DNA from 2 places in the Anaerobacillus sp. ABR4_321 genome. Region 1 is predicted to be linked to the other one. Evidence: riboswitches for the same ligand, from Rfam matches in the RefSeq annotation. Region 1 holds a riboswitch; the other holds the start of a gene.
The links. Region 1 has a riboswitch for S-adenosylmethionine ahead of ACXADT_RS11405 (Na+/H+ antiporter NhaC family protein). Riboswitches for the same ligand answer to the same signal wherever they lie in the genome.

Region 1 (7,484 bases):
AAAAATAATCGGAGAAGCGATTCACTCTCTTTCTGTTTTGCCAGGAGAAGATATTGAAGAAGAAATCTGGATGAACGAAGAAGATCAAACGCTGCACCTCGCGTATGAGCCTGAGCTAGAGCTTTGGAATGTGTATGCCGGTGACATGCTTGATGGCACTTTCCCTTCTTATAACGAAGCGATCCAGTACCTTGATGAAGAAGGCTTCATCCGTCAATAAAAATACCCCCAGCAACCTTTTGTTGCTGGGGGTATTTTCTATCTGAAGCGATTCAGATAAAATAACATTAACGATAGTATAACAAGAAGGAATGAGTGTTCTAGCGTATGAGCGTTTTTCTCTTGAATTAGCAGGGATTGCAGGTTGATGTGAAGAAGCGAATGTTAATCGTACTTTTGCTCTTCGGTGTTTTAACCATACTTGTTCACAGGCTTGATTTGTTGTCAATTTTGTTTTAGAAAACAGGATTACATAGAGGCTTTTGTCTCGAATCAACACAAATCTTTTATTCTCCACAATGCGCCCCCTTAAATTACCAATCGGGGCGAATAATGTAAGTTGATAAGATAAAATGTTATAATATTCTTACTACTACATCCACCTTATTCTCAACACCCGTATCAATAAGAGATCAAAGATTAAGCTCAAAATCGATTCAGGGGGTATTAGATGAGAAAAATACAACAAACGACAATTAATTCTGTTGTAAAATACGGACAAACAAAACTACCAAAGTCCGCCAATACAGAATGTCCAGAGTGCGGAAACACCGCTTCTTTTCATTTGAAATTCGATTACCAGATCAACCAAACGGTCTTTTCAACCTTTTCAAGATGTTCGGTATGTAAAGAATCCATACTCTTTGTATTGATTAAAACGTCTACAAGCGATCAAGGTGAAGAAGTAGAGCTCTTTGTTCACCAAACTTCTTTCACTAGAGAACCTCTTGGCAGATTGGTTGGCACTGCGAGGCTGCCAGATGACCTCGAGCGGGTCTATCGTTCAGCAGTTAACGTACATAATATGAAAGACTGGACTGCTACTGCCGTTATGGCAAACCGCGTTTTAGAGAGCATCACTAGAAGCTTTTTAGCTGAAAATGAACTTTCTCAACCTCTATCAAAACAGCTCGAAAGCCTGGCCAAACAAGTTGATCTTGAAGAGCCAATCGTACGACTCGGGCAGCTGTTAGGAAAAGGAAGTAACCTCCACAACCTTTTATGCCTTGAAAATTCTGCAAGTGAAGAAACAGCTAATTTAATTATTGATTTATTGGACTCATTGATTGAATTTCTTTATATATTGCCTCAAAAAATTGTAAACCTACAAAAGCAGATCGAAGAATAAACAAAACCAGGCCGTCATTTTGACAGGCCTGGTTGTTTCGTTATTCTACTGCTTCTTCTTTTCGAAATGAAGGATAATTGATGGTAATTGCCACAATACCAGCGACCGCTGTAAGAATTGGATAGATTGAATATGGTATGAGTGCTAAAGGCGAGATCGAAGCTAGTCCAGCCGCTGCTAACAACTGTGCGCCGTATGGCAGCATGCCCTGAACACTTCCAGAAAATATATCAAGAATACTTGCGGACTTTCGAGCATCAACTTGATACTCTTCTGATATGTTCTTCGCGAGTGGTCCACCCATTATGATTGATATCGTGTTATTTGCCGTTGATAAGTCTAAAACCGTAGCGAGCCCAGCGATACCAAACTCTGCCCCTCTTCTCGATCTCACTCGATGAAGAATTTTATCGAGAACGTACTGAACGCCTCCATTATATCGGATAACCTCGATCATCCCACCAATAATCAATGCGATCATGGCGAGATCTTCCATCCCTTTAATGCCATCCGTTACCGTAGAAACGAGCCCACTTAAACCAAACGTCCCGTTAAATAAGCCCACAGCACCTGCGAACAATGTCCCACTAACGAGTACGATCAGTACATTCACGCCTGCAATCGCTGCGATCAATACGCCAAGGTATGGGAGTACTGTGATAAAATCAAATGATTTACCTCCACTTACTGTCGCGCTTTCCCCTACCGTTAAGAATCCATATATAATGGCAGTAATAATTGCAGCCGGTAAAACGATGAAAAAGTTCACTTTGAACTTATCTTTCATTTTCGTGTTTTGCGTCCGAACCGCTGCAATCGTCGTATCCGAAATCATCGAGAGGTTATCTCCAAACATCGCTCCTCCGATGACCGCTGACAATGTCAAAGCTACAGGAATCCCTGATTGCTCTGCAATTCCAATTCCAATCGGAGCCAATGCTACGATCGTTCCCATCGACGTCCCCATCGATATCGAAATAAAGCATCCGATTAAAAATAAACCAACAACGAGAAGGCTTGCTGGTAATATCGAGATGCCGAGATTAACAATCGAATCTACTGCACCTATCTTCTTGGCTGTTTCAGCGAATGCTCCCGCTAATAAAAAAACAAGAATCATTAAGATGATATTGGAGTTCCCTGCTCCTCTACAAAACACCTCGACCTTTGTCATGAAGCTTTCTTTCCTATTCATCGCAAGTGCAACGCCTGCAGCGATCAGTGAAGCAAGCACAACAGGCATGCTATAAAAATCTTTTGTTACAACTGCCGTTCCAATAAAAAGTAAAATAAATATACCGAGTGGAAGCAGCGCAAAGCCGTTCCCTTTTATGTCTTTGTCCATGATGTTTCTCCTTGTTCGTAAAGTTTGTAGCAATCAAAAAAGCCCACTTCAAGAGAAGAGGGCTTTCACTCTTATCTCTCAAGATCTCTCTTGCTGGAAGCAGCACCTTTCTGACATATCAGAGGTTGCTGAAGCTTCTCAGGGCCAGTTCCCTCCACTTCTCTTGATAAGAACTATTCGATTTAGTGTTATGAAGTTTATCACGCATTATTCTTTTTCGTCAAGAAAAAAGTCGAATCGTGTCGCTCTTCGACTTATGCCTGAATAAATTTCTGAATGTCTCTTAAAATCGAACGAGGCTGCTCTTCCGGAAGAAGATGACCCGTCTTTTCGTATACGATCAGCTCTGAATTCGGCAGATCTTCTGCCAACCGTTTTCCAATTTGAAGCGGTACAACTCGATCATGCTCCCCCCATATCAGTAAACTCGGCGTATGAATTCTTCTCAATTCTTCTTGTGATAAATCCCCTTCACGATCTCGAATCATTCGTACGAGAGAACGGAAAATCCCTTCATGAAAGAAAGGCTGAACATACCCATCCACCATCTCTTCATCGATTAAATTCGGATCGTAAACGCAGTTCACCAAATTCCCTTTTGCTCCTTTTCGCGAAAGCCAGCGCTTTAAATACATTGAGAAAAAGGGCAAATAAGAGGAATACACTAAACTCTGCCTCGCTTTTTCAAGGTAGCCTGAACTACTGAGCAAAATGTTTTTCTTAACTAGGTCTTCATCGATACTTGCGGCTCTTAATGCCACTTGCCCTCCCATCGAATGACCGATCATAACGGTTTCGTCAATACTTAGCCGCTCGAGTAGTTCGATCACGACTTCCGCAAAGTTTTGATAAGAATGAACAAACCGACTCGATTTTTCACTTCTTCCAAACGGCGGGAGATCAACGGCTACAATCGTGTAATGCTTTGAAAGCAAGGGAATCAACCGTCGATAACTAAAAGTCGAAGATAAAAACCCATGCAGTAATGTTAGTACAGGACGGTCGGACGTCACTTCGTTCTCATGATATTCATAGTGAATATCGATTCCTTTTATGTTTTCCTTATAATGTTTGAGACTCTCTACAGATAGCATCTGACAGTTCACTCCGTATACTAGTTTGTACGTATTTTACCCCTTTTCGCCGAGGAAAAACGTCTTCAGTTGTGGGGAGTGTTACCATCTTAGTCGCCTTCACCGATATGCACGAGGCTTGCAAACGGAATGTTCTGCCTCTTCTCATCTAGGTCAACAATTCGCAATTCTTTATTGAGCTGGTCGATATAATGAACATATCCTGTCAACACATTCTTCGTACCGTTCTTGAAGTAGTGAAATGTAAGCGGCTGGTGAAAGGCCATCGCTTCGCAAATGGTGTCGTTCATCTCCTCCATCTTCTGCTCATCAAGCTCAGGCTGTTCTCTTCTCCGATCTTCTTCTTTCCATTCTCTTAACTCTTTAACATGCTCTGGTAACATCATCGATGTCCATTTGATATTTCCTCGGTCACGAATCATCTTATCAACCCCTTTCTATGCTTTGTGACCTCCGACAAGCTTACTTCGATGCAATGCTGTACCGGCTTTCGTATAGGAAACAGCGCGAAGCAGAGAATCGGATCCGTATTTCTCCCGTATCGAATCCATTACGTATCCAAGGTCTCGTTGCTTCGGCCGTTTCATATTGAAAAGGTCGAGCTGCACTTCCTCGTCATCACAAATATTTGAAAGAGCGATTGAAATTTTCCGAACCGTTTGCCCTCTATAAAATTCCTGAAAAAGCTGCAAGCACACGTTATAGATTTCAAGTGTGATGGAAGTGGGGCTATCGATGCTTTTCGACCTGTGAAAACCACCGCCTCCTTCGTCTTTACTATAGCCGATCCCGAGGCTGATCGTACGCCCCGCTTTCCCGGCTCTCCTCGCACGCCTCGCTACTTCTTCACTCATTTCCAAAATAACGTGTTTGATTTCTTTTTGTTCGTGATAATCCCGCAGTAGAATCTGACTTTTACCAAAGCTAATCTGTCCCTGCATAATCGGAGCTCCAATGTCGGAAAGGTCTACTCCCCATGCATGGTGATAGAGCTGATTACCCATCACTCCGAATTTTTGTTCAAGAAGATGTAGCGGGTATTTTGCGAGCTGCTCAACATTCATAATTCCCATCCGATTTAAAGTGTGCTCGAGACGCGGACCGATCCCCCACATCTTACTTAGAGGCGAAATGGACCAGAGCTTCTCAGGAATATCCTCATACGTCCATTCAGCAACGCCATACTTCTTGGCCTCTAAATCCAGACAAAGCTTCGCCATCAGCATATTAGGACCTATACCGATCGCACATGGTAAACCGAACGTTTCACTGATTTCTTTCCTGATTTTATTAGCCGTCTCAAAGCGTCCTCCCCAAAGACGCTCAGTCCCGTCGATTTGAAGAAAAGATTCATCCACGCTGTACGTATGGATACACTCTTTTGGAACATACCGATGAAATAACCTTGTGATCTCCATCGATTGCTTCAAATAGGATGACATTCTTGCATTCACGATATGAATACGGGGATCATCAGGAATTTCAAAAAGCCTGTTTCCTGTTCGGATATTAAAATCTTCTTTTAGTGCAGGCGAGGCCGCTAAAACAACACTACCCTGACGCTCCGTATCTCCCACGACAGCAAGATGACACGTTAAGGGATCGAGCCCCATCTCGACCGCAGAACAGCTCGCATAAAAACTTTTCATATCAACACACAAAATGGTTTTCTTTTTTAACGTTGAATAATCCACCTTCACCACTCCTTTCAAATAATCGAAAATAAGAACACTAGTTCTGTATATCTATACCCGTATTTTACCCGAATATACGTTCGTATATCAATAAGTACTTTCTTCCAACCAAAAGATGTAGAGGTGACCAACCCAAGAGAATTAGCGATTTCTTCCGATTCGCATCATCCCTGCCTAACATCAAGGACTGATACATTAGTCCTAAAAGCTTCATTGCCTAGGTCTATAGATTCACAACCAATTAACTTAAAGTAGGTAATAATTATCAAAATTATCTAATTTATTTGAATATTTAGTTTTATATGCTATGGTTTTCTCATCTGATAAAAGGAGGATTCAAATGAGAAAGAAAAAACTTTTAGCATTAGGATTATCTGCAGGGCTTGTAGGAAGCATGCTTGCACCACCCTCATCGTTAGCAACTAACGTACATAACAAAAAAGAAACACCATCGTTTGTATCAGGCCAGTTAACAAAGGCCTCCGCAAAAAATCCAAACGAGGTGCTGTTCGATTACTTAAACGAAAACAAAGATTACTACAACTTCAGCGGAAAGACAGCCGAGCAATCCTTTGAAATTTTATCGCGTGAGAAAGATGATCTCGGGTTTACCGTATTTCGTCTCCAACAGTTACATGAGGGGACGCCAGTTTACGGCTCTACCCAAACGGTTCACGTAAATAAAGATGGCGTATTAACAGCTGTCTCAGGGCAAGTCATTTCAGATCTAGAATCAAAGAAAGAACTAAAGAAAGCAGCTAAATTTAAAAAGCAGGATGCAATTAAAAAAGCGGAGGAAGCTCTTGGTTTCACGCCTGATTACGAACAAAAACCAGAGTCAGACCTTGTCGTATATCCACAGGGGCATACTGCTAGTTACGCCTATCATGTAACACTTAACTTCCTATCCCCTGAGCCAGGAAATTGGAATTATCTTATCGATGCTGTGACAGGAGAAGTGCTAACAAGCTTCAACGCGATTCACGAAGCCAAAAAACAAGGTGTCGGCAAGCCTGGCGGTGGTGATATCACTGGCACGACAACAACCGGGACAGGCACTGGAGTCCTTGGTGATACGAAGTCATTCAACACACTCCTCTCTTCATCAACCTATTACTTAAAAGATACGACGAGAGGTGGAGGCGTCTTTACCTATGATGCATCGAATCGAACAAAACTACCTGGGTCCCTTTGGTCAGATTCAGATAATCAGTACCATGCGAGCTATGATGCCGCTGCAGTAGATGCACATTACTACGCAGGAGCAACGTATGATTATTTCAAACAAGTCTTTAATAGAGACAGTTATGATGGTAACGGCGCACCGCTAAAATCGACTGTACACTACGGCAGAAACTACAATAACGCTTTCTGGAATGGTAGTCAGATGGTTTATGGAGACGGTGACGGCTCTACATTCGTTTCTCTATCAGGCGGAGAGGACGTCGTGGCGCACGAACTAACTCACGCGGTTACGGACACTACTGCCGATTTGATCTATCAAAATGAGTCTGGAGCTTTGAACGAATCGATGTCTGATGTATTCGGAACGCTTGTTGAATTTCATGATAACAATAACCCCGATTGGCTAATCGGAGAAGATATTTATACCCCTGGGACATCTGGTGATGCGCTTCGATCTATGGCAGATCCTACTCAATTCGGAGATCCAGCTCATTACTCAGAACGCTATACGGGGACACAGGATAATGGTGGTGTACACATCAACAGCGGAATCATGAACAAAGCCGCTTACCTACTGAGCGAAGGTGGAACATTTTATGGCGTGACCGTATCAGGTATCGGTAAGGACAAGCTCGGTGACATCTATTACCGCACGTTAACGCAATATTTAACAGCTTCTTCCGACTTCAGTCATATGCGTTCTTCAGCAGTACAAGCTGCTACAGATTTGTACGGTGCAAGTAGTTCAGAAGTACAATCCGTTAAACAAGCATTCGACGCTGTCGGCGTACAGTAAGGCATTTTCAGGTAGCTTTTCT
Region 2 (7,484 bases), 610 kb from region 1:
CTTGTGAAAAACCTTCATAGGTTGATTCAACTTCATGTCCTGATCTGTTAGTTCTCCTTCATAATCTGTAGGCACTAATTCCACATTGTAAAAATCAAGCGCTGATTGAATCAAATCTAATACGAGCTGATTGGTTGGAGGCTGTGAATTAGTAATGTGATAGATTGTATCTGGCTTCGCGCTAGTAAGCCCAAGCGCTAACACATTTACGACATAATCGACAGGTACTAAATTTTGTGCTGCTTCCTGATTACAAAGGAACTTAATCTTTTCACTAGGCGTATCCTGCTTCCGATCTAATCTCTTCTTTAATAATTCAAGACTTCTAATCACGCCATAAAGAGCAAAGGTCGTTTCAGCTTCACCAGTTTTCGAGTCACCAATAATGATTGCTGGTCTAAAAATAGAGACATTGAAGACGTTATTATAATCAAACACAAGGTGCTCTGCGTGACACTTACTTTCTTCATAAGGATTTACGAACGTATTATCCTTAGGATGCAGCTCTTCACGTCCATGAAGTTGTGCGCCTAATGTGTAAGCTGTACTTACATGATAAAAATTCTTCACTTGAATATCTTTAGAAAACTCAAGTACGTTTCTCGTTCCTTCAACGTTAATCTCAAACGTCTTGTCTCTTTCACGATCATCGAATGAAAGATAAGCTGCGATGTGATAGACCGTATCGATTTTACCTTTTAATAGATCGATTGTTTCGAACGGAACGCCTAAGCGCTCGTCCCCTAAGTTTCCTTTTATAAAGAATAAGTTGTTTTGTAGATCTGCTGGCAATGCTTCGATTAACCGATCTGCCTTACGTTCATTGCGGATCAATGCATAGACGCTGTGGCCTTCACTCAATAACTTCAAGGTAAGCTGTTTTCCAAGAAAACCAGTCGCCCCTGTTAAGAGTATATTCATATTGTTCACCTCATTAAAACGTTCTCATCAATAGCGGTTATTTATCTCTGTACCGTTCGTAGTTTAGCATATATACGTCTATAAAACATCAATAACGAGAGGAAACTCTCTTTATTGCCAGTGCTAATGATTGGAAGAAATTCTCGCATACCGACAAGTTTAGTAGTTTAGCATAGCGGGAACCTTCTTGATTGTACAGTAAAAGGAGGATTTCTAGTGGCTAACACATATACGAAACAATACATTAATGGAGAATGGGTTACGGGAACGAGTGACAAAACTGTAACAAATTATAATCCATTTACTCAGGAGGAACTGTTCACACTCCAATCTGCATCAGAAGAAGACCTCGATCAAGCATATAAGACTGCAAAAGAAGCTCAACGAAAATGGGCTAAAACGACACCAGGTCAGAGACAGCAGATTCTTGATAAAGTGGCTGCCCTTATGACGGAACGTAAAGAAGAGATCATCGACTGGCTAGTAAAAGAATCCGGTAGTACAAAGATCAAAGCAAACGTGGAATGGGCTGCAGCTACCCGTGTCGTAAAAGAATCCGCTTCTTTTCCTTATAGAATGAAAGGACAAATCGCACCTTCTGATACGCCAGGTAAAGAGAACCGTATTTATAAGAGCGCGAAAGGAGTGATCGGTATAATCGGACCGTGGAACTTCCCACTTCATCTTTCCATGCGTTCAGTCGCTCCAGCACTCGCCACAGGTAATGCTGTAGTCCTTAAACCGGCTTCAGAAACACCCGTTACAGCAGGCTTCTTAATCGCAGAGCTTTTTGAAGAAGCCGGCCTACCGAAAGGGGTTCTTAACGTTGTTGCTGGGCGTGGATCAGAAATCGGGGATGCTTTTGTTACTCATCCGATTCCAAAGTTGATCTCTTTCACAGGGTCAACTGAAGTTGGAAAACATATCGGTGAACTCGCAGGGAAGCACATTAAGGAAACAGCATTAGAGCTTGGAGGCAACAATGTCTTTATCGTGCTAGATGATGCTGAGATCGATCAAGCTGCAGAAGCAGCAGCATTCGGTAAATTCCTCCATCAGGGTCAGATCTGTATGGCGATCAACCGGATCCTTGTTCATGAAACTGTTCATGATGAATTCGTTGAAGCGTTCAAAGAAAAAGTAGCTTCTCTTCAATCAGGTGACCCAGCAGATGCGAATACAGCTGTTGGACCTCTTATTAATAAGGAAGCAATTGAACGTATCCAAGAATCTCTTGATGCTTCGCTTGAACAAGGTGCTGAGAAGATTCTTGGCGGTGAAGTGGAAGGCAACGTGATGCAACCTGTCATTCTAACGAACGTCACGAACGATATGCCAATCGCAAAAAATGAAATCTTCGGTGCTGTAGCTCCAATCATTTCATTCAGCACGGAAGAAGAAGCGATTGAACTTGCAAATGGCTCTCCATATGGCCTTAGTGGTTCCGTTCACTCTCGCGACTTGAATCGCGGGGTTCAGGTGGCTCAGCAAATCGAAACGGGTATGGTTCACATCAATGACCAGCCTGTGAATGACGAAGCGCACATGGCATTCGGCGGTGAAAAGGAATCTGGACTCGGTCGATTTGGCGGAGAATGGGCGTTAGATAAGTTTACAACGGTGAAATGGATCTCTGTTCAACAAGAGCGCCGTGAGTATCCGTTTTTTAAATAACTATGAAAGCCCTCGAGTAGATTCGAGGGCTTCATTTCTATAGACGTTCACACTTTTACTTGTTCTCTTTCCAACAACCTCTCCTTTTCCTTCACAAGCGGTATAACTTCCCTCCCAAACCGCTCAAGATCTTCCTCATAATGAAAGTGTGCTGTTAAGATCACTTCGATACCTACCTTCTTTAATTCTATAATCCGATCAGCCACTTGTTCAGGTGTACCGATCAAGCCAGTTTTAAAGCCATCATTATATTGAACGAGATCTTCGATACTAGAGTTTGCCCACATTCCCTCCTTATCTCTAGTTGACTGGCCAGCTTCTTTCACCGACTGTCTAAATCCTTCAACTGCCTCTTCATCCTTATAGCCGACAATGTCACGGAGAAGTTGGTGTGCTTCTTCCTCTGTATCTCTCACGATTACAAATCCGTGTGCAGCGAATTTCACGGTGCGTCCTTCTTCTTTAGCTAACGTACTCACTTCATCAATTTGTTTCCTGAACCCATCGAGCGTATTTCCGTTCATAAAATAATAGTCCGATACTCTCGCAGCCATTTGTTTTGCAGCGGTCGAGTTTCCACCCTGGAAGATTGGGAGTTTTCCTTCTTGGACTGGTTTTGGTTTTAATGGGGCTTCATTTATCCTGTAAAAATCACCTTTAAACGATGCTGTTTCTTCAGTCCATAAGTTACGGAGAACCTGGATGAACTCCTCTGACCGGCGGTACCGTTCATCATGTTCGAGCCACGGCTCTCCATATTTCGTGAACTCCTGCTTGAACCAGCCGCTAACAACATTCACTGCGGCTCTTCCATTACTAATTTGATCTAGTGTCGCAAGCATCTTTGCATAAACACCAGGATGCCATAAGCCGGGATGAACTGCTGATATTAATTTTATTTTAGAAGTTGAAGCTGCTAATGCTGAAGCTAGTGTAATGGCTTCAAGTTGATTTTCTGCTCCATAACTAGCAATAAACCTTGTTTGTAACAATGCAAAGTCGTAGCCCGATTCTTCTGCAATTCTTGCATATCGTTTATTTGCCTCAAAGCTCCAATCCGTTTTCTGCGGAAGTTTTGAAACGACAAGCCCACCGCTAACATTAGGTACCCAATAAGCAAATTCTAAGTTTTTAGCCATCTTAACCGTCTCCTTTCATAAGTAGACGGACATTCCCAGAACATGGTACATTAAGTAATGATCTGGTGTGTCCGTATATGCCATACGCGCTCAGATCGTCTCGAGAAGAAGTGTTGCCGCACTTCTTCTCATTTTTTGTCTTATGAATGCAATAAAAAACCCCCTCTGCTTTCGCGAAGCAAGAAGGGGTGAGAGCGATCACGAAAATGAACTTCTCTGCACGTCCTTCTCATCTTCGGAAATAATCCTCTGAAATTGGCACCGTACGCATAGCGTCGGTTGCCGAGACATCGTAGGGTCAGTCCCTCCGCCTCTCTTGATAAGAAGTCTAGATTAAATTGTTATGGCTTATAATAAGTGGCTACTTCTTAATTGTCAAGAAAATTCACTAACTTTTCTAACAATTATTCTTCAGAAGCCGTTTCTTCTGTTACTAATTTTAGAGGAACTGGAATGGTATCTTCCACGTCATTCCCTTGAAGAACATCCATTGCAGCTTGTACAGCAAGGGATCCAATCTTCTCAGGCTGCTGTGCCACTGTAGCTGATAACTTTCCGTCTTTGATGCTATTGATCGCATCTTCATTTCCATCAAAACCTACAACAAGCACATCTCTTCCAGAACTTTGAATCGCCTGGTATGCTCCTAGCGCCATTTCATCATTGTGAGCAAATACAGCTTCGATACCAGGATTTCCTTGTAGCAAGTTTTCCATCGTGTTTAGACCTTCTGTTCGATCAAAGTTAGCCGTTTGCTTAGCTACAACGTCTAACTTCTCATCGGCAATGTTGTGAAAACCTGCGCCACGTTCACGAGTGGCAGACGCACCTGGAACGCCTTCTAACTCAGCCACTTTAGCGCCTTCACCAAGCTGCTCCACCAAGAACTTTCCTGCCATCTCGCCACCTTTTTCGTTGTCTGAACTGACGAGTGTTGCAACCTCGCCTTCTTCAGCAGAGCGATCAAGCGTGACTACTGGTATGCCTAAACTGTTTGCAGATTGCACAGCCGTTGAGATTGCAGATGAATCTGTTGGATTGATTAACAAGGCATCGACACCTTGCTGGATCAAATCTTGCACATCGTTGATTTGTTTTGCTGCATCGTTTTGAGCATCAACGACGACGACTTCCATCCCCTGCGCTTTTGCTTCAGCTTCAACGCCGTTTTTCATCGAGACGAAGAACGGGTTATTCAATGTAGAGACCGATAATCCTAACTTAATATCCTCAAGATCTGTTTTCTTATCAGGCTTCGCCCATTCCGGCGGTTGCAGTGAGCACGCTCCTAGTAAAAGAAGTGACAAGCTGAGCAGTAGTGGTAATATCTTCTTCATTGTAACCCTCCTAAGCTGCTTTCTTTCGATCGATTAATACTGCGATGATGATGACGACACCTTTGACGACCATTTGGAAGAAAGATGAAACGCCAAGCAAGTTTAAGCCATTATTCAATGTACCGATAATCAGTGCGCCGATCAGCGTGCCGACAATTAAGCCTCGACCACCTGATAAGCTTGTCCCACCTAGTACGACCGCCGCGATCGCATCTAGTTCGTATGATGTACCTGCAGTTGGCTGTGCAGAGTTTAGGCGTGACGTGAGGATCGCTCCTGCAAGTGCAGATAGTAGCCCAGCAAGAGAATACACCATAATTTTGATGCGAGATACTTTAATACCAGATATGAGTGCTGCTTTCTCATTCCCACCGATCGCATATGTTTTACGACCAAACGGGGTTTTATGAAGAATAACCCATAGAACCGCAAACGACAAAAGCATCGTTATTGCAGGCACTGGAATTCCGAGGAAATACCCTCTTCCAAACAGTTGAAACGCGTAGCTGTCCCCAAGTCCTGTGATTGGATTTCCATCCGTGTAGACGAGCGTTAAACCACGAAACATCGTCATCGTAGCAAGTGTTGCAATAAACGGAGCCATTTTCCCTTTTGTAATTAAAAGACCGTTCACCATTCCCATTACGGCTCCAAGTAGACATCCTATTAGAATTGCGAGAATGGGATCTATTCCAGAGACCATCATACCTGCCATCAAAGCACTAGACAGTGCAAGGATCGATCCGACGGATAAATCAATGCCTCCCGTTAAGATGACAAACGTCATACCATAGGCGATAAGAGCATTGATTGCCACCTGTCTAAGCAGGTTCAGTAAGTTTAGCGGTTCAAGAAAGCTAGGGTTGATTATTGAAACGGTTGCTACAAGTACGAGCAAGCCGACTAGTGGTCCGAGCTTTTGCATGAGATTTCCAACGTGGTTATTAGTAAGTTTACTCATTTACGTGACCTCCTGTTGCCAGTGTCATTATTTTTTCCTGCGATGCTTCTTCTTTTGATACTTCTCCTGCAATCGTCCCTTCGTGCACGACTAGGATACGATCACTCATCCCCATCACTTCAGGAAGTTCGGATGAGACCATCACGATCGCAACTCCCCTGTCAGTCAACTCATTCATCAGCTGGTAGATTTCGCGCTTCGCCCCAACGTCTACCCCTCTCGTTGGTTCATCTAAGATCAGTACTTTTGGTCCGATGCCGATCCACTTTGCGATAACGACCTTCTGCTGGTTTCCTCCTGATAAATTGCCAACGCTCGTCTCTGCTGATTCTGTCTTGATTGTCAATCGCTTGATCAACAGATCAACAAAGTCTTTTTCACTTTTTTCATTAATGATTCCGTTCTTCGTGAAACTAAAAAGACTTGAAAGTGCGATGTTATCTTTTATAGAAAAATCGAGTATGAGTCCTTCTTCTTTTCGATCTTCCGTAATCAATCCCAGTCCTAAATTTACGGCTTGCTCAGGACTTTTTACGGTGACCGGTTGACCGTTCACAAATATTTCTCCTTGATACTTTCCATCGAGTCCAAAGATCGTTCGTACGATCTCCGTTCGTCCTGCTCCCATCAAGCCTGATACCCCAACGATTTCACCTGACTGAACTTTAAAGCTCACGTCTTCGAATACTCCTTTACGAGTAAGGTTTTTAACTTCGAGTACGGTATCGCCTACGTTCACTTCACGAGTAGGAAAGCGATCAGTCAATTCACGTCCAACCATTTTTCGAACAACATCGTCGAAGTTCGTTTCCGGGATCGGGGTCGTATCTACCGTTTGACCATCACGCATCACTGTGATGGTATCGCATATCGTAAAGATTTCTTCCATTCGATGCGAGATATAGACGATCGACACACCAGCTTTTTTCAGAGAACGGATAACTGTAAATAGCTTTTCGATTTCTCGATCGGTTAATGCCGCAGTTGGTTCATCCATTATAATGACCTTTGCATCAGTCATAAGCGCTTTTGCGATCTCGATCATTTGCTGTTCACCAACTGAGCAGTGACCGGCCTCCTTGGAGAGTGGAATTGAAATCGACAGTTTATCGAACTGCTCCTTCGCAATCGCTTTCATTTTTTTCGTGCGAATAATTCCTAAAGATGTAACCGGTTCCTTATTGATGAATAAGTTCTCGAGCACCGTTAATTCCGGCCATATGTTGAGCTCTTGATGGATAAAAGCAATTCCAAATTCCTCAGCTTCCTTTGGATTTGAAAACACTTTTTCTTTTCCATCGATATGGATGGTACCCTGATCCTTTGAGTGAAGTCCTGTTAAAATGTTCATGAGCGTTGACTTTCCTGCTCCATTTTCACCCATCAAGGCATGAACTTCACCATCTTTAATCGTTATGTCCACACCTTCTAGCACCTTGTTGTTCCCAAACG

Region 2: linked by a shared signal. The riboswitch ahead of sfnG (dimethylsulfone monooxygenase SfnG) and the one ahead of ACXADT_RS11405 (Na+/H+ antiporter NhaC family protein) in region 1 are both predicted to bind S-adenosylmethionine.

The regions. Positions count from the first base shown of each region.
Region 1 covers NZ_JBSWTK010000001.1:2,204,083-2,211,566, reverse strand. The annotation lists gene ACXADT_RS11415 (hypothetical protein) at 1-220, shown strand, start outside; gene ACXADT_RS11410 (hypothetical protein) at 671-1,348, shown strand; gene ACXADT_RS11405 (Na+/H+ antiporter NhaC family protein) at 1,389-2,693, opposite strand; SAM riboswitch class I at 2,762-2,866, opposite strand; gene ACXADT_RS11400 (alpha/beta fold hydrolase) at 2,948-3,787, opposite strand; gene ACXADT_RS11395 (YolD-like family protein) at 3,877-4,209, opposite strand; gene ACXADT_RS11390 (Y-family DNA polymerase) at 4,225-5,436, opposite strand; gene ACXADT_RS11385 (M4 family metallopeptidase) at 5,822-7,462, shown strand.
Region 2 covers NZ_JBSWTK010000001.1:1,594,466-1,601,949, reverse strand. The annotation lists gene ACXADT_RS08265 (SDR family NAD(P)-dependent oxidoreductase) at 1-921, opposite strand, end outside; gene ACXADT_RS08260 (aldehyde dehydrogenase family protein) at 1,138-2,595, shown strand; gene sfnG (dimethylsulfone monooxygenase SfnG) at 2,643-3,734, opposite strand; SAM riboswitch class I at 3,961-4,060, opposite strand; gene rbsB (ribose ABC transporter substrate-binding protein RbsB) at 4,139-5,071, opposite strand; gene rbsC (ribose ABC transporter permease RbsC) at 5,082-6,032, opposite strand; gene ACXADT_RS08240 (sugar ABC transporter ATP-binding protein) at 6,025-7,484, opposite strand, start outside.